Regions from separate parts of the Cronobacter universalis NCTC 9529 genome, predicted to be linked through region 3. Evidence: predicted binding sites of a transcription regulator. Region 3 holds the regulator's gene; each other region holds the start of a gene.
The links. Region 3 encodes PhoB, which activates phosphate uptake and scavenging genes when phosphate is short. Its sites were predicted from a motif close to CTGTCATAAAACTGNCNNAT; they were not measured.
Positions count from the first base shown of each region.

Region 1: uvrB (excinuclease ABC subunit UvrB) is a predicted target of PhoB. The motif match lies at 5,395-5,414, and genes of this name have one in related genera.
Region 2: AFK65_RS09705 (esterase-like activity of phytase family protein) is a predicted target of PhoB. The motif match lies at 2,445-2,464, and genes of this name have one in related genera.

Region 1 covers NZ_CP012257.1:1,380,720-1,390,832, reverse strand. The annotation lists gene moaC (cyclic pyranopterin monophosphate synthase MoaC) at 1-220, opposite strand, end outside; gene moaB (molybdenum cofactor biosynthesis protein B) at 224-736, opposite strand; gene moaA (GTP 3',8-cyclase MoaA) at 758-1,747, opposite strand; molybdenum cofactor riboswitch at 1,735-1,870, opposite strand; gene yvcK (uridine diphosphate-N-acetylglucosamine-binding protein YvcK) at 2,092-3,000, shown strand; gene uvrB (excinuclease ABC subunit UvrB) at 3,141-5,162, opposite strand; gene AFK65_RS06335 (ABC transporter ATP-binding protein) at 6,054-6,761, shown strand; gene bioD (dethiobiotin synthase) at 6,758-7,441, opposite strand; gene bioC (malonyl-ACP O-methyltransferase BioC) at 7,434-8,192, opposite strand; gene bioF (8-amino-7-oxononanoate synthase) at 8,176-9,327, opposite strand; gene bioB (biotin synthase BioB) at 9,324-10,113, opposite strand, start outside.
Region 2 covers NZ_CP012257.1:2,088,313-2,098,425, reverse strand. The annotation lists gene AFK65_RS09710 (methyl-accepting chemotaxis protein) at 1-994, shown strand, start outside; gene AFK65_RS09705 (esterase-like activity of phytase family protein) at 1,045-2,400, opposite strand; gene AFK65_RS09700 (4Fe-4S dicluster domain-containing protein) at 2,501-3,355, opposite strand; gene AFK65_RS09695 (dimethyl sulfoxide reductase anchor subunit family protein) at 3,355-4,191, opposite strand; gene AFK65_RS09690 (DMSO/selenate family reductase complex B subunit) at 4,184-4,813, opposite strand; gene AFK65_RS09685 (DMSO/selenate family reductase complex A subunit) at 4,800-7,178, opposite strand; gene AFK65_RS09680 (c-type cytochrome) at 7,352-8,548, opposite strand; gene AFK65_RS09675 (NAD(P)-binding protein) at 8,545-10,113, opposite strand, start outside.
Region 3 covers NZ_CP012257.1:1,057,601-1,067,713, forward strand. The annotation lists gene mak (fructokinase) at 1-424, shown strand, start outside; gene sbcC (exonuclease subunit SbcC) at 466-3,615, opposite strand; gene sbcD (exonuclease subunit SbcD) at 3,612-4,826, opposite strand; gene phoB (phosphate response regulator transcription factor PhoB) at 5,025-5,714, shown strand; gene phoR (phosphate regulon sensor histidine kinase PhoR) at 5,737-7,050, shown strand; gene brnQ (branched-chain amino acid transporter carrier protein BrnQ) at 7,449-8,768, shown strand; gene proY (proline-specific permease ProY) at 8,839-10,113, shown strand, end outside.

The sequences.
Region 1 (10,113 bases), 320 kb from region 3:
GGATCAGCTCCCAGGTGCGTTTGGCGGCCTGAATGCCGGCGATGCGCGCCGTGGCGAACACATCGCCTTTGTGATGGCTGCCGCTTACGATCATCGACAGCGTCTCGGGGCGCATTTCAACAAACGCTTCGGCGCGCGCCTCGCGCACCGTCTCCGCTTTGCCGGAGACATCCACCATATGGGCTTCGCCCGCGGCGTTGATGTGGGTCAGTTGCGACATAACTTACTTCTTCAGATGAGGGTGAAAATTACAGGGGCGCGTGCGGGCGTCGAGCTGCGGCGCGATGATATTTTCCCAGGCGGTGCGACAGGCGCGGGTCGAGCCCGGCATCGCGAAAATCAGGGTATCGTTGGCGATGCCCGCCACCGCGCGCGACTGCATCATCGCGGTGCCAATCTCTTCAAACGAGAGCATGCGAAACATTTCGCCAAAGCCCGCGATTTCGCGGTCGAACAACGGCTGTAGCGCCTCCGGCACCTGATCGCCTGCGGTAAAACCGGTGCCGCCGTTAATCAGCACCACCTGCACGTCGTCGCTGGCAATCCAGCGGGAGACTTCCGCGCGAATGGCGTACCGGTTCTCTTTGACGATGGCTTTATCCACAACCTGATGGCCCGCTTCGTGGGCGGCCTCCTGCAAAAAATGGCCGGAGGTGTCGTCCTCTTCGCCGCGGCGGCTGGACACCGTAAGAATGGCGACGCGCGCCGGCGCAAACTCTGCGCTAACCTGACTCATAGTGACTCCTTGTACGCGGCGTCAGCCGCCGATATAGGACAGATTCTGGGTGATGCCGGTATTGCCCTGATGCAGGAAGTGGGTCTGCTTTTTGCCGAGCAACGCCGTTTCGATACGCGCCATCAGCGCCGCCTGCTGCCCTTCTTCGGCCAGCAGATCGCGCAACTCCACGCCGCCGTCGCCAAACAGGCACAGGTGCAGCTTGCCGACCGACGACACGCGCAGGCGGTTGCAGCTCGCGCAGAAATCTTTCTCATACGGCATGATAAGGCCGATTTCGCCCTGATAATCGGGGTGGCAGAAGACCTGCGCCGGGCCGTCGGCGCGGCTGCGCAATTGATGGATCCAGCCGCGCTTAAGCAGTTCGTCGCGGATCGTCGCGCCAGAAATATGGTGCTTGCGGAAGAGATCGCTCCCCTCGCCGGTTTCCATCAGCTCAATAAAGCGTAGCTGGATGGGGCGGGACTGGATCCAGTTGAGGAAGGTGTCGAGCTGGTGATGGTTCACGTCGCGCATCAGCACGGTGTTGACCTTCACTTTTTCAAAGCCCGCATCGAAGGCGGCGTCAATGCCCGCCATCACCTGACGGAACTTATCCTGCCCGGTGATGGCGTGAAACTGGCGGGCGTCGAGGCTGTCGACGCTGACATTGACCGCCGTCAGCCCGGCCTCGCGCCACTGCGCGACGTCGCGCGCCAGGCGATAGCCGTTGGTTGTGACGGCAATCTGGCGGATGGAGGGGTTTTCACGCACGGCGGCGATGATGTCACAAAAATCGCGGCGCAGCGAGGGTTCGCCGCCGGTCAGGCGCACTTTTTCAGTGCCGAGATTCGCGAACGCGCGCGTCACGCGACGAATTTCGTCGAGCGAGAGGAAGCCTTTGTTGGTGACGCCCGCGGGCTTGTAGCCATCCGGCAGGCAATAGGTGCAACGAAAGTTGCAGACGTCAGTCACTGACAGGCGCAAGTAATAGAACTTACGCGCAAACGCATCGGTAAGTTGAGAAGCCATGTACACCTTTCCAAATCGGGAGATGCAGTCATTTCTTCCTGCACCCTGGTGGCGTTTCGCCACGGCCAGAACGCCATATTTCTTAAAAACGTAGGCGCAAAGGCTTGAGTGTCTTTTTCAGGTTTTTAAACCTGCCAGCGGCGATAGTAGCGTGTTATCGCGGGTTTCGCCACGCGCGATTTCGCTATATAAATTGATACATAACGGCATTATTCGCGTAACGCGGACCAGAATACGTAAAAACCACGGTTTCACTTTGATATGTGTCATTTTCAGCGCCAGCAGATCGTTTTTCTCGCGCTTTTCAGCTAACGTAGGCGAGTTTTGAATAATAAGGATTAGGTATGCGCAATCGCACGTTTGCGGATCTCGACCGGGTGGTGGCGCTCGGCGGCGGTCACGGTTTAGGACGCGTTATGTCCTCGCTCTCTTCTCTGGGCTCGCGCCTCACAGGCATTGTCACCACGACGGATAACGGCGGTTCGACGGGCCGTATCCGGCGTTCGGAAGGCGGGATCGCCTGGGGCGATATGCGCAACTGTCTCAATCAGTTAATTACCGAACCGAGCGTCGCGTCGGCGATGTTTGAGTACCGTTTTGGAGGTAATGGGGAACTTTCGGGGCATAACCTCGGAAATCTCATGTTAAAGGCGCTGGATCACCTGAGCGTGCGGCCTCTTGAGGCAATCAATCTTATCCGCAACCTGCTTAAAGTGGACGCGTTCCTGATCCCGATGTCTGAGCAACCGGTCGATCTGATGGCAATCGATCGCGAAGACAACGAAGTGTATGGCGAAGTGAATATCGATTTACTGAGCCACCCGCCGAAGGAGCTGATGCTCTACCCGAACGTGCAGGCGACGCGCGAGGCCGTTGAAGCGATTGCCGAAGCCGATTTGATTGTGATTGGCCCCGGCAGTTTTTACACCAGTCTGATGCCGCTGCTGCTGCTTGACGATCTCGCCAAAGCGCTGCGCCGCACGCCTGCGCCGATGGTTTACATCGGCAATTTAGGGCGCGAGTTAAGCCCGGCCGCCGCCGCGCTCAGGCTTGAGGAGAAGCTGGCGCTGATGGAAGCGCATGTGGGGAAACGCGTGGTGGACGCCGTGGTCGTCGGCCCGAAGGTGGACGTGAGCGGCGCGCAGGACAGGATTGTGATTCAGGAGCCGCTGGAAGCCAGCGATATCCCTTACCGCCACGACCGCCACCTGCTGCGCGCGGCGCTGGAAAAAGCGATTCAGGCGCTGGGGTAATCTGTTGAGCTCGTGGTTATGGCGGGTGCGCTGCGCTTACCCGCCCTACCAGGAATCAATGCCTGCTTCGTCGTTCCGTAGGGTGGGTAAGCGAAGCGCACCCGCCACATTACAAACCATCCATTCGCAGCAAGAAGCACTTACGACGCGGCGATAAACAGCTCGCGCAACTGATGAAGCTTATCGCGCAGCTGCGCCGCCTCTTCGAACTCCAGATTCTGCGCATGCTGCACCATCTGCGCTTCAAGCTGATGAATCTTCTGCTGCAACGCTTTCGGCGTCAGCGCCAGTTCAGCGGCTTCGACATCCGCCACCGTACGCCCTTTGCCGCGGCCTTTCGCCTTGGTTTTCGCGATATTCTCGCCAAGCGCCAGAATATCCACCACTTTCTTGTTGAGACCCTGCGGCACAATGCCGTGTTCTTCGTTATACGCCTGCTGTTTCTCACGGCGGCGTTCGGTTTCGCCAATCGCCTTCGCCATCGACGGCGTAATTTTATCGCCGTAGAGAATCGCTTTGCCGTTCACGTTACGCGCCGCGCGGCCGATGGTCTGGATAAGCGAACGCTCGGAGCGCAGGAAGCCCTCTTTATCGGCGTCGAGGATAGCCACCAGCGACACTTCCGGCATGTCCAGCCCCTCACGGAGCAGGTTGATGCCCACCAGCACGTCGAATTCGCCCAGACGCAGATCGCGGATAATCTCCATACGCTCCACGGTATCGATATCCGAGTGCAGATAGCGCACTTTTTCGCCGTGCTCTTCCAGGTACTCGGTTAAATCTTCCGCCATGCGCTTGGTGAGCGTCGTCACCAGCACGCGCTCGTTGATAGCGACGCGCTTGCGGATTTCCGACAACAAATCGTCCACCTGGGTCGCCACCGGGCGCACTTCGATAATCGGATCGAGCAGACCGGTCGGGCGCACCACCTGGTCGATAATCTCGCCGCCCGATTTTTCCAGCTCATAGTTGCCCGGCGTCGCCGATACATACACCGTCTGCGGCGCCAGCGCCTCGAACTCTTCAAACTTCAGCGGACGGTTATCGAGCGCTGACGGCAGACGGAAACCATACTCCACCAGCGTCTCTTTACGCGCGCGGTCGCCGCGGAACATCCCGCCAATCTGCGGAATGGTGACGTGCGATTCATCGATAACCAGCAGGCCATCCGCCGGCAGATAGTCAAACAGCGTCGGCGGCGCTTCGCCGGGGCCCCGGCCGGAGAGATAGCGCGAATAGTTTTCGATGCCGGAGCAGTACCCCAGCTCGTTCATCATTTCGAGATCGAACTGGGTACGCTGGGTCAGACGCTGTTCTTCCAGCAGTTTGTTATTCGCCAGCAGCACCTGCCGACGCTCCGCCAGCTCCACCTTGATCTCTTCCATCGCCTGTACGATGCGCTCACGCGGCGTGACGTAGTGCGTTTTCGGGTAGACGGTGAAACGCTGGATGATCGAATCGACGGTGCCGGTCAGCGGGTCGAACAGCGACAGGCGCTCGACTTCTTCGTCGAACAGCTCGACGCGTAGCGCCAGCTCGTCCGATTCCGCGGGGAAGATATCAATCACTTCGCCGCGCACGCGGAAGGTGCCGCGCTGAAACGCCTGGTCGTTGCGGGTATATTGCAGCTCCGTCAGACGACGCAGAATGGCGCGCTGGTCGATGATCATCCCTTTGGTGAGATGCAGCATCATCTTCAGGTAGAGATCCGGGTCGCCAAGGCCGTAGATAGCGGAAACGGACGCCACCACCACCACGTCGCGCCGCTCCAGCAGCGCTTTGGTGGCCGACAGACGCATCTGCTCGATGTGTTCGTTCACCGAGGCGTCTTTTTCGATAAAGGTGTCGGAGCTCGGCACATAGGCTTCCGGCTGGTAGTAGTCGTAGTACGAGACGAAATATTCCACCGCGTTCTCCGGGAAGAACTCTTTCATCTCGCCGTAGAGTTGCGCCGCCAGCGTTTTGTTAGGCGCCAGCACCATCGTCGGGCGCTGCAAATCGGCGATGACGTTCGCCATGGTGAACGTTTTCCCCGAGCCCGTCACACCCAGCAGCGTCTGGTGCGCCAGCCCGTCCTCCAGCCCTTCCTTGATGCGGCGGATTGCCTCTGGCTGGTCGCCGGAAGGTTTGAAAGCGGAATTGAGTTTGAACGGTTTGCTCATGAAGAAACACCTGATGAAGATTTGCGCGGGACAGAGCGTTAATTTTACTCGCCACAGCGATTTTTGCCAGCGCTAAATACTGGATATAAAATCAGTAGCAGGTTAGCGGATTTTGGTCATACCGCATTTTTACCATCTGGTATGAAGCAAATTTGCCCGTGCGCCGGATAAAACACTACATGAGGGCGGTTATCCCCAGAAATTTTTATCCTTTAACATTTGTCAAGCGAGGCTGTGATACTTTTGTTGCAGCAGATGACACTTTTCCTTCAGCGCTTGCTTTTAATTAACCTGTTAATTTTAAATGGTTTTCCTGAAAAGACGGCTTTCGCGCCAGATCGGGTGAAAGCCGCATCGGCTCTCGCTTACGGCGCGTTTTCTAACTCTAATACACAAGGTTATCCACAGGAATAGTGGATAACTGCGTTCAGCCCTGAAAGCGCGCCGCGTCGCCGGTTCGCCCTGGCCGCCCGCGCCTGGCTCAGAAAAAAATTTTCCCGCCTTGTTTTGACGAATTTTGCTTGCTTTCCGCGCCGCGCCTTTCGCGATCCTTTTCACACATTTCTGCTTTGCATTTGCGCCACGCTGCACCAAAAGCACGCCATCCGCAGCACTTAAAATGTGCACGCCGCCCGGCTTTTCCCAGGATAACGCACTACCCGTTCGCCGCGCGTTCAGGTTTAGTCTCAATTTCCGGCGCGATCGAAGGGGTTTTCACTGGCTGGCAAGAGAATTGCAGTATCCCTTTTACCGGAACTACACCCTCTTCCCGCCGTTGGCGGGAGGCGACAGCAGGACGCGCGGGCAGGCCGGGGAAGTCACTGCGTATGCGGGCGTCAGAACACCTGCGCCCAAGCTGTTTTCCGATACCCTGTCTGAAGGAGAAGCGCCATGTTAAGTCTGCACGCGGTTAACCACTTTTACGGCACGCAGCATACGCTGTGGGACGTCAGCCTCGATCTTTTGCCCGGCGAGTGCACCTGCGTTATCGGCGCGCCGGGCATGGGAAAAACCACGCTGCTGAACTGCGTGGCAGGTTATCTGCCGGTTAAGAGCGGCAGCATGCTCTGGCGCGAGGCCGGACAAGCGCCGCAGGAGCTGCTGCGCGTCGGCGCGGACGCCCGCGCGGCGCTGGGCATCCGTTACGTGCCGCAGGAGCGGCGCTATTTTTCACAGCTGACGGTGGAGGAGAATCTGCATATCGCGCTGCGCGCGCAGCCTGAGATCGCGACGAGCCCGGAGCCGGTGTTTGATCTGTTCCCGACGCTCTGGACCAACCGCCACGCGCAGGCCTCCAGGCTCGCGCCGGAGCTCGCGCTCCAGCTGACGCTCGCCCAGGCACTGGTGACGCGCCCGCGGCTGCTGATTCTGGATGAGCCGACGCGCGGCCTCGGGCAGACGTTTATTCCGCGGCTTGCGGATCTGCTCACGCGGCTTAACCGCGAGTGGGGAATGAGCCTGCTGCTGGTGGAGCGTCACCTGTCGTTTATCCGTCGGGTGGCGGATCGCTTCTGTCTGCTGCACCGCGGGCGCGCCGTGGCCCGCGGCAGCGCGGCGCAGTTAACCGATGCGCGACTTATGCACTGGATAACGCCCTAGCGCGCCAGTTTGCTGAGATCGATCCACTGCGCGGCAGGCGTCACGTCAGGCTCGGCCCCCAGCCACGGAATTTCACCCAGCATCGGGGCCGGCAACAGACGCTCAAGCGTGGCGAGATAGTCCTGATGACGGCGGCCGGGCGGCTGCACGTCGTTCGCCACCCAGCCCGCGAGGCGCAGACCCGCGGACTGCACCGCCTGCGCGGTCAGCAGCGCGTGGTTGATGCAGCCAAGCTTAACGCCGACCACTAAAATCACCGGCAGGCGCTCCTGCTGCACCCAGTCGGCGAACGTCGCGTCGTGAGAGAGCGGCGTAAACCAGCCGCCCGCGCCCTCCACCTGCACCCAGTCGGCGAGCGGCTCCAGCGCGCGCAGGCCGGCGGACATCACCGTGAAGTCGATCGGCAGCCCCTCTTCCCGGCTTGCGATATGCGGCGAGGTCGGCTCTTCAAACGTCAGCGGGTTCACCTGCTCGTAGCGCAGCGCCACGCTGCTGTGGCGCTGGAGCGCCAGCGCGTCGCTGTTGCGAAGCCCTTGCGGCGTGATATCGCTGCCGGAGGCGACCGGCTTGTAGCCCGCAGTGCTAAAGCCCGCGGCTTTCGCGGCCTCCAGCAGCGCGCAGCTCGCGATAGTTTTGCCCACTTCGGTATCGGTTCCGGTAATAAACCAGCGTTCAGTCACGTTCAATCACTCCAGAAATCAGATGGTAAGTCAGCGGGAAACGCCCGTCCTGACGCGGCCAGGCGTCTTCGAGCACGCGAAGCTCACGGCGCGTGAGCGTGCGGCTGTCGCGCCCGGCGTGCAGATGGGTGGCGCCAATTCCCTTGAGCGACTGCATGGCGCTGAGCGCATCGCCAAAAAGCAGCGTCATAGGGTGCTGGCACAGCGTCATGCGCGCATCGGGAGCGGCAGCATGAACCGCTTCGGCGCTCGCGAAACGGTTGGCGTGCGGACGGTCATCCACCGCCGCCCACGCCTGATGCAGCTCGCCAAGCGAGCCGTGGACCAGCGTGCTGAACGCCACGCGTCCGTCGGGGCGCGCCACACGCAGCATCCCGGCGAGCGCCTCTGACAGGCTCTGGCACCACTGCACCGCCAGATTGCTCCATACGAGATCAAAGCTGCCGTCGGCAAACGGCAGCGCCTCGATATCGCCCTGCACGTAGCGATGCGCCGCGCCGCGCTCGCGGGCGCGCGCCAGCATGGCCGGGCTTAAGTCAAAGGCCGTCACGTCGCAGCCGCGCGCGCGCCAGTCGAGGCTGCCCGCGCCGGTGCCGCAGCCTGCGTCCAGTACCGTGTTAATGCCCTGCGCGCCGCAGTGTCCGGCAAGCAACTGCGCGCTCTGGCGCTGAAGCGCCGCGAAATCGTCATAGCTGTGGGCCGCGCGGCCAAACGCCGCCGCCACGGCGCGTTTATCAACGGCAACCGTCATATAACGCCTCCAGCAGCGCGTCGATGTCCTCATCCTGATGCGCGGCGCTGAGCGTCAGGCGCAGGCGCGCCGTACCCGCAGGCACGGTCGGCGGACGAATGGCCGTCGCCCAGCAGCCGCGTTCGCGCAGCGTTTCCGCAAGCGTCAGCGCGGCACTGTTCTCACCGACAATCAGCGGCTGAATGGCGGTCTGCGAAGCGGCAAGCGTCAGCGGCAGCGACGCCGCGCCTGCGCGAAACCGCGCAATATTGCGCGCAAGCCGCGCGCGTAAGTCGTCGCCTTCGCGAATAACCGTTAAGGCGGCGTTCAGCGCGCAGGCCTGGGCGGCGGGCATCGCGGTGCTGTAGATGAGATGACGCGCGGTTTGCAGCAGATAGTCCGCCATCGGCGCGCTGCACAAGAGCGCCGCGCCGCTGAGCCCAAAGGCTTTGCCAAACGTCACCAACAGCAGATCGGGCCTGATGCCCGCCACATCGCAGCTGCCCCGCCCTTCGCGCCCCAGCACGCCGATGCCGTGTGCGTCATCCACTATCATCAGCGTCTGAGCGCCTTGCGAAAGGCCCGCGATATCCGCGAGCGGCGCGCTGTCGCCATCCATGCTGAACACCCCTTCGGTAAAGACGAGCGTCAGTCCGTCGCAGGGTTTGTCCAGCAGCGTGGCCAGCGCCGCGGAATCGTTATGCGCGAAGCGGCGCAGCGTCGCCGGGCTGAGGCTTGCGGCTTCGAGCAACGACGCGTGGCTTAAACGGTCGGCGAGAATGCGGTCAGGCTGCTGCATCAGCGCGGTGACCACCGCCTGATTGGCGGCGAAGCCGGAGATAAACAGCAGCGCGCGGTCAAAGCCGAGCCACTGCGCCAGCGCGTTTTCGAGCGACTGATGCGCGTCGCTGTAGCCGCTGACGTGGCCGGACGCGCCGCTCCCCACGCCATACGTCTGCGCGCCCTGTCGCCAGGCCGCGATAAGCGCCGGGTGCTGGCTTAAGCCCAGATAGTCGTTGCCGGAAAAGTTACGGTAGCGCACGCCCTGATGCACCAGCGCGCCGCCGGGCGCCGGCGTGCAGACGACGCGGCGGCGCAGGCTGTGGCTGGCTTCGCGCGCACTCAGCGCTGCATCGATTCTCGCCTGCCAGGTCATACCGCCGCCGCGTTGTAGTATTGCTGGTTGTCCGCGTCGCGCAGCGCGTGCTCCAGGCGTTCCTGCTGCTCGTTATCGCCCGCCAGCACCGCGGTCTGCTGCGGGTTGAGGCCCAGCTTGCGGAACAGCTGCAAATCTTTGTCCTCTTCCGGGTTCGGGGTGGTCAGCAGTTTGCAGCCGTAGAAAATGGAGTTAGCACCCGCCATAAAGCACATCGCCTGGGTCTGCTCGTTCATCTGCTCGCGACCGGCGGAGAGGCGCACGTAAGACGTCGGCATCATGATGCGCGCCACCGCGATGGTGCGGATAAAGTCAAACGCGTCGACATCCTCGTTATCGGCAAGCGGCGTGCCCTTAACTTTCACCAGCATGTTGATTGGCACGCTTTCCGGCGGCGTCGGCAGGTTGGCGAGTTGCAGCAGCAGCCCGGCGCGGTCGGTGACGGTTTCGCCAAGCCCCACGATGCCGCCGGAGCAGACCTTAATGCCCGCCTCGCGCACTTTCTCCAGCGTATCGAGACGCTCCTGATAGGTGCGCGTGGTGATGATGTTGCCGTAGAACTCCGGCGAGGTGTCGAGGTTGTGGTTGTAGTAATCAAGGCCCGCTTCGCCGAGGCGCTGCGCCTGATCGTCGCTCAGCGTGCCGAGCGTCATGCAGGTTTCCAGGCCCAGCGCTTTAACGCCCTGCACCATCTGCTCCAGATACGGCATATCGCGATCGTTCGGGTTTTTCCAGGCAGCGCCCATGCAGAAGCGCGTCGAACCCGCCGCTTTGGCCTTGCGCGCG
Region 2 (10,113 bases), 1.0 Mb from region 3:
CTTTGTAAACAGCATCATCACCATCGCGGTGTTCGCCCTGCTGTTTACGCTGCTGATTGGCGCGATGTTTATTCTGCTGAAGCGCCGCGTACTGGCGCCGCTGGATGCCGCGCGTCTTCACTGCCAGCAGATGGCGGAAGGCGAACTGCACACCCCGGTGCTGTCCGGCTCGAAAGATGAGATTGGCGATATGCTCGGCTCGCTTGAGCAGATGCGTCTGTCGCTGGTCGATATCATCGCCCAGGTGCGAGATTCCAGCCAGAGCGTGGCCCACGCCGCGGAAGAGATTGCCGCCGGTAACGTCGATCTCTCGGCGCGTACCGAAGAGCAGGCCGCGTCGCTCGGCGAAACCGCCGCCAGCATGGAACAGCTGACCTCCACTGTGAAGCACACCTCGGAGAACACCGCCGAGGCGAATAAGCTCGCGGGCAATATGCGCAGCGCCGCGCAGGAAGGCAACGCTATCGTCGAAGAAGTTGTGGTATCGATGCAGGAGATCGAGTCCAGCTCAAGCAAGATCGATAACATTATCGGCATTATCGAAGATATCGCCTTCCAGACTAACATCCTGGCGCTCAACGCCGCGGTGGAAGCCGCCCGTGCGGGTGAACAGGGCCGCGGTTTCGCGGTGGTGGCAAGCGAGGTGCGCAACCTGGCGCAGCGCTCGTCGGTCGCCGCGAAAGAGATCAAAGAGCTTATCGAGCAGTCCGGCGAGCAGGTGGTGCTGGGCAGCGACCGCGTGGCGCGCGCGGGCGAAAGCATGAAGCGCATTATCGGCTCGATTAAGCAAGTCTCTGAGCTGATGTCGGAAATCGCGCTCTCCACCGGTGAGCAGAGCCGCGGTATTGAGCAGATCAACCAGGCCGTGGCGCAGATGGATTCCGTTACCCAGCAGAACGCCGCGCTGGTGGAAGAAGCCTCTGCCGCCGCCCACTCGCTGAAAGAGCAGTCACAGCTGCTCAATCAGGCGGTCGCGGTGTTTAAACTGAGCTAACGGTTGTAAAACGAGTCAGGGCAGGCTTCGGCCTGCCCTTTTTTTTGCGCTTACAGCGGCTTATCGAGCTTGATCACCCACAGCTCATTTTGCGAGGCGGGTTTCTCGAGCGGTTTGATGCCGATTTTGCTGGCGACCGGCTTGCCGTCCAGGGTCAGATGCCCCTTTCCGTCGACGTTATAGTCATCCATCGCTTTTTTGTCGCCCTGCGGATCCAGTAGCTCTGACTGTAAACCGAAGTCGTTATCGTTAATGACCGCGAGGGTTTTCGAGTCGATAAGCGCCAGCCCTTCGGCTTTCTCCTGCTGCCAGCCCAGTTCACGCAAGTCTACCGCCAGCTGTTTTGTGGCGAGCTTCACGCCGCGCGCGCTGAGTTTTTCCGCATCGTCGAATTCCGGCGGCTGGGTGTTATCCAGCGTGCTCAGATCGGTGGCGTTGCTGAGATCGACCACATAGACGCGGTTGCGCATGGTTTTGTTTTTATCGCCGCCCTGCTCGATAAGCAGAATACGATGGTCGTCCAGCGCCGCGATATCGCCGATTTTGGCGTCTTTGGCTTTTTTATAGACGTCGATGTCAATCGGATAACCGTACATGGCGGTTTTGCCGGTGGCCGGGTCAAAACTCACCAGGCGCGTAAAGCGCGCGGTGTTTTTGGTTTTGCCATCGATATCCAGCGTGCTCTGCACCGCCGCGATAATGCGCCCGTCCGGCATCCGGGTCAGCCCTTCAAAACCGCGGTTAGGCTGGCGCCATTTAATGATATTCGGCAGGCCGCCCGCCACGCCCTCTTCGCCTTTGCCCGCCTGCGGGCCATGTTTAGCAAGGATCGCGCCGCTGGCATCCACATGGATGATAAACGGGCCATACTCGTCGCACAGCCAGTAGCCGCCTTCGCCGTCGGGGGTGATCCCTTCCGTATCCAGCCCGCGCTTATCGCCGGTGAGCGTTTGCAGCGCGTCGTTGAGCGCCAGTTCGTTCGTCGCGCCGATGAGCCCGGTCGGCAGCGGCAGTCCGCTGATGTTGCCCTGCTCGTCATGCAGCGGCATCGGGTCGCTCGCCTGCGCCTTATCTTTGCTGACGCGGATGGTCATCATCAGCGGCGTATACTCGGGGCTCGCGAAAATTTTCGACTCCTGCTTGCCCATTTTCGGCGAGTCGGCGTTCGGGCCGCGGTCGGTGACGGTCGCGAAAATCAGGTCATCGCCCTCTTTGCGTAAAAACAGCAGGCCGGAGCCCACGCCCACCGGCAGGCCGTCGGGAAATGCGCTGGCATAATTGCCGGAATAGACCACATGATCTTCCTGCGGGAATGTCACGACATAGCGTTCAACCTGCGGCGCGGCGGCCAGGGAACAGAGCGGGAAAAGCGCGGCGAAAGCGAGCGTAAGCGGTTTGATTTTCATGGTTTTCAGATCCAGAGTCGGGGTGGCACTGTTATAAGACGCAGGCGTGACAGATTAATGACAGCGCCCGTTTCCCCTGTGGATTCAGCAGGTCACTGCGTTAACCGCCGCGCATGTTGAAACCATGACGCCGACAAACCGGGCAGTGTTTTTCGCCCGGCCGCCAGGCGCGCCACGGCTCGCCGCAACGCTCGCAGCGGGCGTGATGCAACGCCCGGCGAATCAGCGGCCCGGCGTCGCCCTCCGTTATGGTTATAGCATCAACCGGACAGACCGCCGCGCAGTCACCGCAGCCATCGCAGCGCGTTGAATCGAGCGTAACGGCCTGTTCGCTAAAGCGTATCGCGCCGCTGGCGCATGCCCGGCCGCAGGCGCCGCATAGCAGACAGCGCGTAGCGTCCAGCGTCACAGCGTATGCTGATAAAAACGCCCCCACGGCGCGGCGCGCGGCGGCATCATGCGGTACGCGAGCGCGAGCGCCGCCAGGGCGCAGCAGACGGCGCTTCGCCTCACCTGCCGCGGGTGAAACCGCCACGCATTGCCAGCCCGGCTCGCCACGCTGTTGCAGTCGCAGGTTAAGTTCCGCCAGCGGGCGCAGCCAGTGGCTGTCGCGCGTGAGATCCACCGCGACGGCGCGAATAGCGTAATGCGAATGCCAGAGCAACAACTCTTCTGCCGCGACCGGCAGCGTGAACGGCCCGAGCAGTACGCCGTCGCGGTGGCATCGCGCCAGCGGCGAGAGATTCTCCAGCGCGTCCGCCGGGCAGACAAACAGGCAGATCCCGCAGCCGGTGCATCGCTCCGGCGCGAGAACAACCTCATGATTGTGGATGCTCAGCGCGCCGGTCGGGCAGCGCGTCACGCAATCATCGCAGCGGCTGCGGCGCAGCCGTTTTCTGGCGCAGCGCGCGCCCACGCAGGGCGGTATGGGCGTCAGAGCGTCAAAGAGATTCATCAGACATCGATGTAAAAAAACGCCAGCCGCAGCAGCAATTCGCCGAGCAGGATCAGCCCGCACCCGCCGATTTGCGGTGTCCGTGCCCCGTAAGGACGCGTCAGCCCGATGATCAACAACAGCGCGCCGCCGGCTGAACTGCACCAGCCCGCAAGGCGCAGCCCGGCGCAGGCGTCGAAGGCCGCCAGCGGGTGCAGCGGAAAAGCCACCGGCACCGCGGCGTGCGCTAAATAGTGATGATACGCGGGCTGAATCAGCAGCCGGATCATCACCGCCGCCAGCGCCAGCAACGAGAGGCGGCGGCTTATCGCGAATTGTGCCTGGGCGTTGAGCACCGGGCGCAGCGCGAGGCGCAGCTGTAGCAGCGACGCGCCGATTAACACTACCGAGCCCAGGAACATGGCCCAGGTATTAATGTGCTGCCATGTCACGACCGACGTATGATTGTAGATGGACGCCATCGCGGCCATATCCATAAGCCCCGCCAGCACGCTCAGCCACAGCAGGGGCCACGGCGTAGCGCGCTTCATCATCAGCAGTAAGATGCTAATAGCCAACAGCGCCATAAACACCCCGGCGAGCGCGATTTCCCGGCTCAGCCAGGAGCTGGAAAGATGGCGCAGCGCGTTAAACGCATTCAGCGGATACCCCAGATGCAGCATTGAGGCGATCAAACCGAGCGCTGCCGCGACGCCCGCGCCGACGAGCGCAGGCAGCGTGGCAAGCGTGCGTTGCCCCGCGCGCGGCATCTGCCCGGCGGTGAGGCAGAGCATCAGCATAAATCCCACCGCGCCCTGCAGAAGCAGCGTAAATATGACTAACGGAAACTCATGCATCGTGCTGCTCCTCTTGCTGCGCGCCCTGATGCGGCTTAATGACCAGATTCGGCTTCGTGACGGATGACGGCGGCAACCCTTTTACGTCAGAGAGCGCGCCAAAGCGTTCGCGCAGCATCGTTATCGGCCCGAACTGGATAGCCCCGAGCGGACAGGTGGCGACGCACACCGGCGGCTCGCCCTGCGCCAGCCGATCGATGCAGAAATCGCATTTCGACATCTGCCCGGTCTGCGTGTTGCGCTGCGGCGCGCCGTAAGGGCACGACCAGGCGCAGTAGCCGCAGCCGACGCATTTATCGGTATTCACCCGCACGATGCCGTCGCCGTCGCGTTTGTGCATCGCCGTGGTCGGGCAGTTGCGCGTGCAGAGGGGGTCGGCGCAGTGGTTGCACGAAACCGTCAGCGTGTAAGCGAAGACGTTATGCATAAGCCCGCCCGCGCCGGTCGGCGTGAAGCCGCCGCCGTGGACTTCATAGACGCGGCGAAAGCGCCGCCCCGGTTCGAGATTATTTTTGTCTTTGCACGCCACCTGGCAGGCTTTGCAGCCAGAACAGCGCGATGAATCGATAAAAAAGCCCAGTTGCTCGCCGCTGACCGGGGGATAGTCTTTAAACTGACTCATGTCTGGTTACCTCAACGAGCAGGGTTTGATGGGCGTTGCCTTTGGCAAGCGGAGTGATGCGCGCGCTGGTGAGCACATTCGGACAGCCGCCGTTATCGACGCCGTCAGCGTCCGGCTGCCACCAGGCGCCCGCCTGCATCGCCACCACGCCCGGCATAATGCGCGGCGTCACTTCGGCAGGAATGCGCACCACGCCCCGATCGTTATGAATCCGCACCAAATCGCCCTGCTCAATGCCGCGCGCCTGCGCGTCCTGCGGGTTAATCCAGAGCTGCTGGCGTTGCACCTCCTGCAGCCACGGGTTGGCGTATTGCGTCGAGTTGGCGCGGTTTTTACCCTTCCAGGTAATGAGCTGTAGCGGGTATTTCGCGCGCAGCGCGTCCTGCGGCCCTTCCTGTGCGGGAACATAGTGTGACAGCGCCGGGATCTCCGGATGTTTCATCTCCCAGAGCCGCTTTGAGAAGATTTCAATTTTGCCGGAGGGCGTCGGGAACGGATGGTTGTCCGGGTCGCGAATGTTCTCTTCAAACGCGACATACGGCGGCGATTTCAGGTAGACGTGCGGATTGGCGCACAGCCCGGCGAAATCGGGCAGATCGTGGTCCGCCAGCGCCTCGCGGGTTTTCTCCCAGATATGCTCCACCCACTGTTTTTCGTTGCGCCCTTCGCTAAAGCGCGCCTCGACGTCGAGCTTGCGCGCGACGTCGCGCAGCCAGTCGTAGTCCGAGCGGCGCTCAAACTCCGGCTCCACCAGCTTTTGCGACAGCAGCAGATAGTTGCCGGTGCCCCAGGTTTCGCCGATGTTCCAGCGCTCCATAAAGCTGGTTTCCGGCAGCAGCAGATCGGCGTAGCGGGCGCTGGGCGTAAGGAAGAGATCGCTCACCACGATAAACTCAACTTTACTTTCATCTTCCAGCACCTTAACGGTCTGGTTGATGTCCGGGTTCTGGTTCGCCAGATAGTTGCCCGCGAGATTAAAGATGAATTTGATGTTGCTGGTGAGCGTCTCAGCGTCTTTCAGGCCGTTTTCCGGCGTGACCTTCGCCGCGTCGTCGCAGGCCTGTACCCAGTTCATGATGGAGATTTTCGCCGCCACGGGGTTCGGCACGCTGTAGGGATCGGCGCAAAAAAGTCGGTTGCCGATGCCGCCGTAGCCTGCCGCCCAGCCGCCCTTAACGCCGACATTGCCGGTGATCGTGGCGAGCAGCGTGGAGCCGCGCGCGGTGCGCTCGCCGCAGATGTGGCGCTGCGGGCCCCAGCCCTGGATCAGCGCCGCCGGTCTGGCAGTGGCGAAGTCACGGGCGAGCTGGCGGATGGTCTGCGCGGGAACATGGGTGATGCGCTCCGCCCACTCCGGCGTTTTTTTCACGCCATCTTTTTCACCAAAGAGATACGCCATCAGCGATTCGCGCGCCGGTACGCCTTCCGGCATCGTGCTTTCGTCAAAACCGATCGCGTGGCGGGCGATAAACGCGCTGTCATGCAGGTTTTCGCTGATGATGACGTACATCATCGCGTCCATCAGCGCGTTATCGGTGGTGGGCAGTAGCGGCACCCACTGGTCGGCGAGCGACGCCACGGTGTCGGAGTAGCGGGGATCGACCACGATAAACCGCGTGCCGTTGCGCTTCATCTGCTGAAAATAGTAATTGGTGTGGCCGAAGATGGTCTCGTTCGGGTTATGACCCCAGAGGATCACAAGCTTTGTGTCTTTGAGCGTATCGAGCGAGCTGCCGCTCGCGGCGGTGCCGTAGGTGTAAGGCGTGGCCGCGGCGGTGTTGCCCATGCTGACGGAGTGGTATGACTCCAGATAGCCGCCGGTCAGGTTCAGCAGGCGTCGCGCCATTTTATCGCCGGAGAACGCGCCGCCGGAGACCGCCGTGTCGGTGTGCATAAAGCGCGACGCCGGGCCATATTGCGCGGTAATGCGCCGTAGGTTATCAGCAATCAGCGTCGTCGCCTCATCCCAGCTGATGCGCTCGAACTTGCCTTCGCCGCGCTTGCCGACGCGCTTCATCGGGTATTTCAGCCGGTCCGGGTGGTAGACAAACTGCCGATACCCGCGCCCGCGCTCGCAGGCGCGCATCAGCGGCATGGCGGGGTCAACCTCGTTATCCGGACAGGTGGAGATGCGCGTCACCACACCTTCTTTAACGTGCGCGCGGATATCGCATTTGCCGCCGCAGTCAAAGGTACTGCACGTCGGCACGATGTTTTCAGCGGCCTCTGCTACAGGCGCATTAGCGTTAGCCTTGCCGGCCTTCACAAAAAGCGGCGCGGCCGCCAGCGCCGACGTGGCGCGCAGAAAGTCGCGGCGCGACAGCCCGCCCTCGCCCGGCCCATCCTTTCGGGTAAGTGGTTTCATCATGTTCCCCCATCAAAAGGGCGTATTCTGCAAAGCCCTGAGCGGGGAAAGCTTGATGAGAATCAACGGGAAAAAACTGAACGGCCCGTAGCGGAATGTTTCAGAAAAACGGGCGGGAAGAAAGGTGAAAAAGAGAAAACCGGCGCCGCCTGTACCCGACGGCGCCGTAAGCGTTACTCGTTATGTTGTTGCTCGCGGGCCTCTTTCACCTGCGCAGGCGTCGCAGGCGCGGCGTGGTTGCCGAAACTGCCGCGGATGTAGTTGGTGACGTCCGCCGCGTCCTGATCGCTGAGCGCCCAGCCATAACCCGGCATGCTGTACGGCAGATGTCCCTGCGTCACCGCCGTTTTGCCGCCCTCCAGCACCACGCGAAGCAGCGTCAGCGGGTTATCGGCGTTAACGGTGAGATTGTCTTTCAGCGCCGGAACGGCGTATTCCGCGCCCTCGCCGTTGCTGGCGTGACAGGTGGCGCAGTAGCGGGCATAGAGCTGATGACCGTTCTCCATTTCCGCTTTCGCTACCTTCGGCGCGTCGCCTTTCGCCGGCTCGCTGCCCGGCAGGCTTAACAGATAACCGGCTATGGCGCGGTTGTCGTCATCGGTCAGGTATTGCGTGCTGTTGGTGACGACCTCATCCATCGGCCCGCTGAGCGCCGCGTGTTTGCTGCGCCCGTCGCGCAGCAGGACGGCGAGATCCTCTTCGGACATTTTCAGCCCGCGCAGCGACGGCGCGTACCAGCCGTTAAGCTCCTCGCCCGCGAGGAACTGCTCATCACGCTCGTCGAAAGCCTTCTCCTGCATCCCCACGCCGCGCGGCGTATGGCACGCGCCGCAGTGGCCCGGCCCCTGCACCAGATACGCGCCGCGGTTCCAGGCCGCGCTTTTATCCGCGCGCGGCGTAAACGGTTTATCGTCCACAAACAGGCTGTTCCAGACGCCGAGCGGCCAGCGCATCGAGAGCGGCCACGGAATGTCGCTCTCGCGGTTCACGGTGGCCTGCGGTTTCACCTCTTTTATCAGGTAGTCATAGAGCGCGCGCAGGTCGTCATCGCTCATCTTCGCATAGGACGGATACGGCATCGCCGGGTAGAGATGGTGGCCGTCCTTCGCGATACCTTCGCGCATGGCGCGGGCGAACTCGTCGTAGCTGTAGCTGCCGATACCGTGGGTTTTATCTGGCGTGATGTTGGTGGAATAAATATCGCCGAGCGGCGTGGCGAATTTCAGCCCGCCCGCGAGCGGCGCGCCGTCCGCAGCCGTATGGCAGGCCATGCAGTCGCCCGCGCGCGCCACATATTCGCCGCGCGACATCGTCTGCGCGCCCGCCTGCGTTGCCCACAGGCTCAGCGCCAGTAACGCGATACGTTTCATGCGCCCTCCTTCGCCATCTCGTGCAGCTCTTTCACCGCGCGGTAGCCCTGGTCTATCGCCGAGTTGGCATACGGGCTCCAGTCGGCGTCCGAGTTGGCGATGGTGATGCGCCCGACCGGCTGGCGGGCTTTTTCGATGATTTTTTGCGAACCTTCTTCATCGTCAAACAGACCGCTGAAGAAGTAAGAGTAGCCGTGCGACCAGCGGTTAACGGTGATCGCCGCGATATCGCGCTCGTGGTCAAAACCGGCCGCGCCGAACATGCCCTGCAACTGTTCGCGGATCATCTTCTCATGCACCTCGAACGGCGTGCCGAGCAGAAACGCGCGGCCCTTGCGGAACTGTTCGCGGGCGCTGAGCCCGCTGCCGGGGAACGTCGGCACATAGACCATATGCAGGCCGATGGGCGCGTTCGGATCGCGCGGATGCGGGTAGCCGCCCATATCCACCGGGTAGTCGAGCTTGACCCGGCTGTAGGGCGCGGCCGGCGAGTAGATCTCATGCACGCCGAGCTTCATAAACGGCTGCCAGTTGCGAATAACCACTTTGCTGTAGACCAGCGGCGCCTTGACGTTCTGCTTGAGCGCCTCCTGCTGGTGGTGCGGGATTTCCGGCACCAGATACGGAATCATCATGTTGTAGCCCGCCATCACGGTCTGCCCGGCTTTTACCTTGTGCAGCTTACCGTCGCGCAGGTAGGTCACTTCGACGCCGCCCGCCACATTGGCGGCGTGGACGCCGGTGCTGTTAAGACGCAGGCGCACCGGATGCGCCGGTTTATCCAGTTGGCTGTAGTCGAAGGTCGCCAGCACGATATCATCCATGCTGTTGCCTGGCGCCACGGCCGGAATAAGATGCCGCACCATCAGGCGCGCCAGCCCGGCGTTGCCGTCCGGGAAGTGATAGATGTACGGCTCTTCGAGATCCGCCAGCGATTCAGCGTCAAGCGGCGGCAGATCCATGCCGTCCAGCCCCGGCAGCGCGCAGATACGCGCGTCGCTCGCCGACGTGCCATCGATGCCAATCGCCTGGAAATCGTTGGTGCGCTGCTGGAAATAGCGGATGGCGCTGTCGCTTAACCCTACTTTGTCGCGCAGGAACTGGCTGTAGCTGTGGGAGTCGAGCCAGGCGACTTTATCTTCAACGCGCATCCCGGCGAGGTAATCTTTTTTCTCGGTGTGCAGCGCGATTAACGCGTCGCGATCCGCCTGCGGCAGCGGGAAATCGTTAATAAAGGCGCGAATGTCGCGGGCGTTCATACGATCGGGCGGAATATCGTCCGCCACCGCGCGGCCCGGATCGCCACTCACGATTTTATCGACGCCAAAGTTGGTTTTATCGAAATAGACGCCGCGGCTTAAGTTGAGATCCGGGTAGAAGGCCTGATCGAAGCTTTTCGCCATGCGCTCGATGCTGACGTTGAGCGTCTTCAGCAGCCCCATCGCGGTTTCGCTGAAGTTATTCGCAGGCGACTGGAAAGACTCGCTGCCGCCGTAGCCGAGCACGGTTTTCCCGTCGACGTGAAATTCGTTGCGCTTGGCGTGGCCGCCGAAGTCGTCATGGTT
Region 3 (10,113 bases):
GGATGAAGACGAACTGCGCTACCGTGAAGAAGTGCCGTGCTACTGCGGCAAGCAGGGCTGTATCGAAACCTTTATCTCCGGCACGGGCTTCGCGACGGACTATCATCGCTTAAGCGGCCAGCCGCTCAAGGGCAGCGAAATCATCCGGCTGGTGGAGGCCCAGGACGCGCTGGCGGAGCTTGCGCTCAGCCGCTACGAGATGCGGCTCGCGAAATCGCTGGCGCATATCGTCAATATTCTCGACCCGGATGTGATTGTGCTCGGCGGGGGCATGAGCAATGTCGACCGGCTCTATAAAACCGTGCCGCCGCTGATGAAACACTGGGTATTCGGCGGCGAGTGCGAAACGCCGGTGCGCAAAGCGGCGCATGGCGATTCCAGCGGCGTGCGCGGCGCGGCGTGGCTCTGGCCCGTGGTGCGTTAATATAAAAGAAAGGGGCGCGAGGCCCCTTTTGTTTTCCGGCCTTAGTCGACCTGATACTCCCGCGCCAGGCGGCTCACGCCAAGGCCGTTAATCTTTCTGACCTTGATCTGCACCGGGATACGCTCTTTCATCGCCTCTACGTGGCTGATGACGCCGATGGTTTTGCCGCTGGCGTTCAGCGCGTCCAGGGCATCCAGCGCCGTATCGAGCGTCTGGGCGTCCAGCGTGCCGAAGCCCTCATCCAGGAACAGCGAATCGATGCGGGTTTTGTGGCTCACCAGATCCGAGAGCGCCAGCGCCAGCGCGAGACTCACCAGGAAGCTTTCGCCGCCGGAAAGCGTGCGGGTGTCGCGCACCGCGTCCGCCTGCCAGGTATCGACGACTTCCAGCTCCAGATCCTCGCTCAGCTTGCGTTTAAGCAGGTAGCGGCCATGCAGGCGCGTCAGCTGGTTATTGGCCAGCCACACCAGATTATCCAGCGTCAGCCCCTGGGCGAACTTACGGAATTTATCGCCTTTCTGCGAGCCGACCAGATGGTTGAGCTGGCCCCATTCGTCGGCGTCGCGCCGCGCTTCGTCAATCTGCCCGAGAAGCGCGGCCAGCTGCGTGCGACTCTCTTCATCCTGGCGCAGCTGCTGGCGCAGTTCCCCCTGGCGCGTGGTGTTATCGCGCAGCTGCTCCGTGACTGCCGTGAGCAAGGCCTCCCTCTGCTGAGCGTCAGCCTGCTCATCCAGCGAAGCCGGGCGCGCGCCGAGGTGACGCTCCAGCGCCTGGAGCGCCTGCGCGAGCAGCGTCTGCTGCGTTTCGCGCTCGCGCTCCAGCCGTTGTTTCTGCGCTTCGAGCTGGCTGCGGGCGGCGTCGTCCAGCAGGGCGACGAGAAACGCCGCTTTATCCGCAAACGGGCTTGCGGCAAGCGCCGCGTCAAACGCCTGCACGGCGCTCTGGTAGCGCGCGCGCTCCTGCAGAAGCTGCGCGCCGAGCGTCTGCCACTGCGCCTCCAGCGATAAACAGCGCGTATGGATCTCCTGGCCCGCGCGCGGCAGGTCGTCTGCGGCGAGCGACGCCGCCTGCGCGTCGCCCTCCTGCGGCAACAGGCTCAGCAGCGCTTCACAGGCGGAAAGCTGTTCACGCAGGCGTTGCTGGCGTTCGTGATACTGCTGCCAGCGGCGCGCCTCTTCTTCGCGTTCGGCGAACCACGGCGCGGGGTTGTCGTCATCCGGCGCGGGCAGGGAGAAGGCGTCGAGCTGTTCGCGCAGGGCGTTCTGCTGGGTCTGGCAGGCGGCTTTAAGCGAAGCGATCTGACGCTGCGTGCCCTCAAGCGTGGCCTCCAGCATCTGGCGCTCGCGCAGCAGGTGCAGTTGCTGTTCGCGGCGGGTCTGCTCGTCAAGCCAGGGGGTGAGATCGTCGCCCGGCGCATAATCCAGGGCGGCGGCGGCGCACAGCGTCTGCCATTGCGAGGTGAGCGCTTGCTCCTCTTCCAGCAGGCTTGCCGCTTCGCTCTCCTGCTGCTGGCGCTGTTTCATCAGCGCGTCGAGCTGGCCGCGCAGCGCCGCGCCCTCGGTGCCGAGCTGCTCTTTCTCCTGCTCAAGCTGCGCAAGACGCAGGCGGCTCGCGTCAGGTTTCAGCGCCTGGTACGCCTCCACAGCCGGGTGTTCGGTCGCGCCGCAGAGCGGGCAAGGGCTGCCGGGTTGCAGGCGCGCGCGCTCTTCAACGAGGCTTGCGATGCGCTGATCCAGATCGCAGACCGCTTTCGCGCGCTCCACCTCCTGCTGTTTGGTTTTGTAATCCTGACGCTTTTGCGCCAGCTGCTGTTCGGCGAGCTGGATCTGCGTTTGCAGAGCGCCGTTTGCTTCCTGCAGGCGTGCTTTACGGCGCGTCAGGGGCGCGAAAGTTGACTGAAGCATTGAAAGCGTCTGGCGCAGCGGGCGCTGCTCGTTAAGCTGCGCCAGCGCCTGCGCGGCGTCCTCCGGCGAGAGCGCAAGCCCGGCGTCCGGCAGCGCGTCGCGCTTGCGGCGGGTGGCGTCGAGCGTCTCGTTCAGCGTACGCAACTGTTCGCGGTCGCGCTTTTGCTGCGCCAGCACCGCGCGCCAGCCCGCGAGCTCGCTGCTCCAGAGGCGAAAGCGGTCGTGCTCCGCAAGCCACTGGCCGAGTTGCGTGAGTTCTGCCGTCTGCGCCTGCGCCTGTTGCGCGGCGGCCTGGCGGATCTCCCGGCGGCGCTGCTGGTTTTCCTGTAAGCGAACGCTTACTTCTTCATACTGGCGGCTGGTCGCGATAAAGGCGGTTTCCAGCTCCTGACAGCGCAGCCAGGCCGGACGCAGTTTTTCCGCCGGTAGCGCCGCCTCAAGCCGCGCCAGATCCGGGGCGGCGGCCTGTAGTGCTTGATCCGCCGCCGCCGCCGCATGGCGCGCCGCGTCGAGCGCGCTGGCAAGCGCGGTGCGCTGCGTCAGCCACAGGTGTTCTTGCTGTAACTGGCGCTGGCGGGCGAGCAGCGTTTTTTCCTCGTCAGTGAGCGCCTGCAAACCTGTGGTTAAGCTTTCCCGTTGCGCTTCGTCCAGCAGGCGCACGCCCTGCGCCTGCGATTCGAGCTTCTCAAGCTGGCTGCGGGCTTCTTTATGCTGTTCGAAAATACGCGCCGAGACCTGGCCGTAGATTTCCGTGCCGGTCAGCTCTTCCAGCAGTTCGGCGCGCGCTTTTGCTTCGGCATTGAGAAAGGCGGCGAACTGCCCCTGCGAGAGCATCATCGAACGGGTGAAACGGTCGTAATCCAGCCCCGTCAGCGCGGCAATTCTGTCGAGTTTGTCTTTGATTTTATCGGCGACGATTTTACCGTCTTCGCAGCGCGCCAGCTCTACGCGCGGCGCCTGTAAATTGCCATCTGGCTGGCCGCGCGCGCGGCTCTGGCTCCAGAAGGCGCGCCAGGCGACGCCTTTGACTTCAAACTCCACTTCCGCCAGACACTCGGCGGTGTCGCGCGTCATCAGGTCATTCTGGCTTTGCGACAGCGCGTTCAGGCGCGGCGTGCGGTGGTAGAGCGCAAGGCAGATGGCATCCAGCAGCGTGGTTTTGCCCGCGCCGGTCGGGCCGGTAATGGCGAAGAGTCCGTTGCTTGCGAACGGTTCAGCGGTAAAGTCGATTTTCCATTCGCCTTTCAGCGAATTCAGGTTTTTCAGCCGCAGGGTTAAGATTTTCATGCCTCGTCCTCCTCGTGCAGGCTCTCCAGCGTGCGGGCGAAGAGCGTGCGCAGGCGCGCTTTCTCCGGCTCCTCCAGCGCTTCCAGCTCCAGGCGGCGCTCAAACACCTCTTCCGGCCCCAGCTCGCTGAGCGTTTCGGTGCTGAGCGTGCCGAGCGCGCGCTCGCGCATTTCGCGGCTGCGGCGCAGAAGGACGACCTCCACCGGCAGGCTTTCGGTGAGCAGGCTTATCTGACGGTGCATATCATGCAGAAACTCGGCGGTGTCGATTTCGATATCGAGCCAGACTTTCGGCTCGTCCGGCGCGTCGCGCCACTGTTCGAGCTGCGCGGTAATGGACTCCAGGCTGCCTTTCAGCACCGCCAGCGGCTGGCTGACCGGCACCGGCAGGGCCGTGACGTCGCGCAGTTTGCCGTCGGCGAACTCCACCAGATAAACGCTTTTCTCTTTGCCGGTTTCATCAAAGCTCAGCGCAATCGGCGAGCCGCTGTAGCGGATATGCTCGCAGCCCGCCACTTTCTGGGCGCGGTGGATATGCCCGAGCGCGATATAATCGGCGGGCGGAAAGCGGTCCGCCGGGAAGGCGTCGAGCGTGCCTATATAGATGTCGCGCACCGCGTCACTTTTGGTCACGCCGACGGTGGTAAGATGGCCGGTCGCGATAACAGGCAGGTTGCGCTCGCCGCGAAGCGCGCAGGCGGCCTCATAGCTTTGCTGATAGTGCAGGCTGATGGCCTCCAGCAACTGCTGCTGTTTTTCACGACCCGACTGCCCGCCAAGGCTTCGCAGCACGTCGCGCGGGCGCAAAAACGGCACCGGGCAGAGCACCGCGCCCGGCTCGCCGTCGCGGCGGTATAAGAGAGTGGCCTGCGTTTCTGGCGTGAGCTGAGCGCTGGCGATAACCTGCGTGTTCAGGCAGGCCAGCAGTTCGCGGGATTCATTGAGCGTCGCGACCGAATCGTGGTTGCCGCCGAGCACGATAAGCGGGCAGTTCGCCGCCTGAAGTTTGACGACAAAGCGGTTGTAGAGCTCGCGCGCGTAGCTTGGCGGCGCGCCGGTATCGAAGATGTCGCCCGCGACGATGATGGCGTCCACCTGATGCGCTATCGCGGCGTTCAGCAGCCAGTCGAGAAAGGCTTCATGTTCGGCGGCGCGGCTTTTGGCGTAAAAATTTTGACCAAGATGCCAGTCTGAGGTATGCAGAATACGCATGGGATGCCCTGTGGCGAAAAAGCGAGAAGGGGATTATAAACATCCAGTACCGCGGGTGTCCTGTTTCGTCGCGCCGCCGGGTTTTTCCCGGCGTGCTGACAGGTCATCTTACGGTCATCTTTTTCATAAATCTGTCATAAATCTGACGCATAATGGCGCCGCATAACATACTGTTTACTTTATTTAACAGGGCGAATCATGGCGAGACGTATTCTGGTCGTTGAAGATGAAGCACCTATCCGCGAGATGGTGTGTTTCGTACTGGAACAAAACGGCTTCCAGCCGGTGGAAGCGGAAGATTATGACAGTGCGGTGAATCAACTCAATGAGCCCTGGCCCGATCTGATTTTGCTGGACTGGATGCTGCCCGGCGGATCGGGGATCCAGTTTATTAAACATATCAAACGCGAAGCGCTGACCCGCGAGATCCCTGTGGTGATGCTGACCGCGCGCGGCGAGGAAGAAGATCGCGTGCGTGGGCTGGAAACGGGCGCCGACGATTACATTACCAAACCGTTCTCCCCGAAAGAGCTGGTGGCGCGTATTAAAGCGGTCATGCGCCGTATCTCGCCGATGGCGGTGGATGAAGTCATCGAAATGCAGGGCTTAAGCCTCGATCCGTCATCGCACCGGGTGATGACCGGCGAAAGTCCTCTCGATATGGGGCCGACTGAATTCAAGCTGTTACATTTCTTTATGACGCACCCGGAGCGCGTTTACAGCCGCGAACAGTTGCTGAATAACGTCTGGGGCACCAACGTGTATGTGGAAGATCGTACCGTGGATGTGCATATCCGTCGCCTGCGTAAGGCGCTGGAACAGAGCGGTCATGACAGAATGGTACAAACGGTGCGCGGTACGGGTTATCGGTTCTCAACCCGTTTTTAAACCCAAAACAGGAGTGTGACGCGTGCTGGAACGGCTGTCATGGAAAAGACTGGTGCTGGAGCTGTTTTTTTGCTGTATTCCGGCGCTGGTGCTCGGGGCGATATTCGGCTATCTGGCATGGTTTTTACTGGCGGCGGTGACCGGATTGCTTATCTGGCATTTCTGGAATTTGTTGCGCCTCTCCTGGTGGCTGTGGGTCGATCGCAGCATGACGCCGCCGCCCGGCAGCGGCAGCTGGGAGCCGCTGCTCTACGGCCTGCACCAGATGCAGTTGCGCAATAAGAAACGCCGCCGCGAACTGGGCAATCTTATCAAACGCTTTCGCAGCGGCGCGGAATCCCTGCCGGACGCCGTGGTGCTGACCACGGAAGAGGGCGTCATCTTCTGGTGCAACGGTCTTGCGCAACAGCTGCTTGGCCTGCGCTGGCCTGACGATAACGGCCAGAACATCTTAAACCTGCTGCGCTACCCGGAATTCACCAGCTATCTGCGCGGCCAGGAGTTTAACCGGCCACTGCATCTGGTGCTCAACAACGGGCGTCATCTTGAATTTCGCGTGATGCCGTACAGCGAAGATCAGCTGTTAATGGTGGCGCGCGACGTCACGCAGATGCATCAGCTCGAAGGGGCGCGGCGTAACTTTTTCGCGAACGTCAGCCATGAGTTGCGCACGCCGCTGACCGTCTTGCAGGGTTATCTGGAGATGATGCACGAGCAGACGCTCGAAGGGCCGCTGCGTGAAAAAGCGCTGCATACGATGCGCGAGCAGACCTTCCGTATGGAAGGGCTGGTGAAACAGCTACTTACGCTTTCGAAAATCGAGGCGGCGCCCGCGATGCAACTCAACGAAACGATAGACGTGCCGCTGATGCTGCGGGTGGTGGAGCGCGAAGCGCAGACGCTGAGCCAGCAGAAGCATACCTTCACGTTTGAGGTCGATCCGCAGCTCAAAGTGCTCGGCAACGACGAGCAGTTGCGCAGCGCGATTTCAAACCTGGTCTATAACGCGGTCAACCATACGCCCGAGGGCACGCACATTACGGTGCGCTGGGAGCATGTGGCGAACGGCGCGCGTTTTAGCGTGGCCGACACCGGGCCGGGGATCGCCGCGGAGCATATTCCGCGCCTCACCGAGCGATTCTATCGCGTGGATAAGGCGCGCTCGCGCCAGACGGGCGGCAGCGGGCTGGGGCTTGCGATTGTGAAACATGCGCTGACGCACCACGACGCGCGTCTGGAGATTGAAAGTACGCCAGGCAAAGGCACCACGTTTTCGTTCCTTCTGCCGGAGCGGCTGATTGTGACATCGCCCGCCAGAACCGTTTCTGCGGTTTAATTCGTAAAGCTTCCTTTCCAAGGCCAGCCATAAGCTGGCCTTATTCATTTTTTCATCGCCTTTGAACGCTTTTTTCAGCGTTTGGCGCTTTTTTGCTCGCGCGAATCGCCGGAGGTTTTTTACGATTTCAGATTTTATCACTGCCCTGAAACTTAGATCTGGCATAAAGGTCTGGTTTTACGATCCCGTCTTGCCTTTAAACGTTATAAGCGTTTAAATTGCGCCCCTGCTCTTGCCAGACCGACTGTTTTTACGGGGTAAATCGAAAAACAATTCTTCGCCAGCGTAATCGGGAAGCATATCCCGCTGTCAGCCCTGGAAATAGCGGCGTTTTCGTCAGGTGACTGGCGGTAAAAAATTATTCAATTTCAACACCACATCCACAGGCAGTAAATCTTATGACCCATCACTTAAAATCGCGCGACATTATCGCACTGGGGTTTATGACCTTTGCGCTGTTCGTTGGCGCGGGCAATATCATTTTCCCTCCCATGGTTGGTTTGCAGGCCGGTCCGCATGTCTGGATGGCGGCGATCGGCTTTCTGATCACGGCCGTTGGTCTGCCTGTGCTGACCGTGGTGGCGCTGGCGAAAGTCGGCGGCGGCGTTGACAGCCTGAGCCATCCGATTGGCCGCGTGGCGGGCATTCTGCTGGCGACCGTCTGCTATCTGGCCGTCGGGCCGCTGTTCGCCACACCGCGCACCGCGACCGTGTCGTTTGAAGTGGGTATTGCGCCGCTCACCGGCGACGGTGCGCTGCCGCTGCTCATCTACAGCCTGGTCTATTTCGCGCTGGTGATTCTGGTGTCGCTCTATCCGGGCAAACTGCTGGATACCGTGGGCAACTTCCTGGCGCCGCTGAAAATCATCGCGCTGGTGGTGCTGTCTGTAGCGGCGATTGTCTGGCCGGCGGGCGATATCAGCGTGGCGACAGAGACCTATCAGAAAGCGGCGTTCTCCAACGGCTTCGTGAACGGTTATCTGACGATGGATACGCTCGGCGCGATGGTGTTCGGGATTGTTATCGTCAACGCGGCCCGTTCGCGCGGCGTGTCTGATTCTCGTCTACTGACGCGCTACACCATTTTCGCGGGCCTGATGGCGGGCGTCGGCCTGACGCTGCTCTACCTGGCGCTGTTCCGTCTCGGCTCTGACAGCGCGACGCTTGTTGATCAATCCGCGAACGGCGCGGCGATTCTGCATGCGTATGTTCAGCACACCTTTGGCGGCGCGGGCAGCTTCCTGCTGGCGGCGCTGATCTTCCTGGCGTGCATGGTGACGGCGGTCGGCCTGACCTGCGCCTGCGCCGAGTTTTTCGCGCAGTACCTGCCGCTCTCTTACCGCGCGCTGGTGTTTATTCTGGGGCTCTTCTCCATGGTGGTGTCGAACCTTGGCTTAAGCCAGCTGATTCAGTTCTCTATTCCGGTGCTGACGGCCATCTATCCGCCGTGTATCGCACTCGTTGTACTGAGCTTTACCCGCGGCTGGTGGCATAATTCGGGCCGTGTTATCGCCCCGGCGATGGCGGTCAGTCTGCTGTTCGGTTTGATTGATGGGGTGAAAGCCTCGGCAATAAGCGGTATCCTTCCGGCCTGGACTCAGAAACTGCCGATGGCGGATCAGGGGCTGGCCTGGCTGCTGCCGACCGTCGCGATTGCGCTGGCGGCGGCGGTCTGGGATCGTACGGCCGGACGGAGCGTGACTTCCACCGCACACTGATCGTCGGTTGATTGTTGAACCACGGGGCCTGGCTCCGTGGTTTTTTATTGTATGACGTGGTACTGGAAAGATGGAAAACGAGAACAAGCTCAAGCGCGGATTGAGTACAAGACACATCCGCTTTATGGCGCTGGGTTCAGCGATTGGCACCGGCCTGTTTTACGGCTCGGCGGACGCCATCAAAATGGCGGGCCCGAGCGTACTGCTGGCTTACATCATTGGCGGCGTGGCGGCGTATATCATCATGCGCGCGCTCGGCGAGATGTCAGTACATAACCCGGCGGCGAGCTCATTCTCTCGCTATGCGCAGGATAACCTCGGCCCGCTCGCAGGCTATATCACCGGCTGGACCTACTGCTTTGAAATCCTGATCGTCGCCATCGCCGACGTTACCGCGTTCGGCATCTATATGGGCGTCTGGTTCCCGACGGTGCCGCACTGGGTCTGGGTGCTGAGCGTGGTGCTTATCATCTGCGCCATTAACCTGATGAGCGTGAAAGTGTTCGGCGAGCTGGAGTTCTGGTTCTCGTTCTTTAAAGTCGCCACCATTATCATCATGATCGCGGCCGGTATCGGCATCATCATCTGGGGTATCGGCAACGGCGGCCAGCCGACCGGCATCCATAATCTCTGGAGTAACGGCGGCTTCTTCGCGAACGGCTGGATTGGCACCGTGATGGCGCTGCAAATGGTGATGTTCGCCTACGGCGGCATTGAGATTATCGGCATTACCGCTGGTGAAGCCAAAGATCCGGCCACATCGATTCCGCGCGCCATTAACTCCGTACCGCTGCGTATTCTGGTGTTCTACGTCGGCACGCTGTTCGTGATTATGTCCATCTATCCGTGGAATGAAGTCGGCACCAACGGCAGCCCGTTTGTACTGACGTTCCAGCATATGGGGATAACCGTTGCGGCGGGCATTCTGAATTTCGTGGTGCTGACGGCCTCGCTGTCGGCGATTAACAGCGATGTCTTCGGCGTGGGCCGTATGCTGCACGGCATGGCCGAGCAGGGCAGCGCGCCGAAAGTGTTCGCCAAAACCTCGCGCCGCGGCATTCCGTGGGTGACGGTAGTGGTAATGTGCTTCGCGATGCTGCTGGCGGTGTACCTCAACTACATCATGCCGGAAAACGTCTTCCTGGTGATTGCGTCGCTCGCGACGTTTGCGACCGTCTGGGTCTGGATAATGATCCTGCTCTCGCAGGTGGCGTTCCGCCGCCGTCTGAGCGCGGATGAAGTCAACACGCTGAAATTCAAAGTGCCGGGCGGCGTGGCGACCACTATCGTCGGCCTGATCTTCCTGGCGTTTATCATCGCGCTGATTGGCTATCACCCGGATACC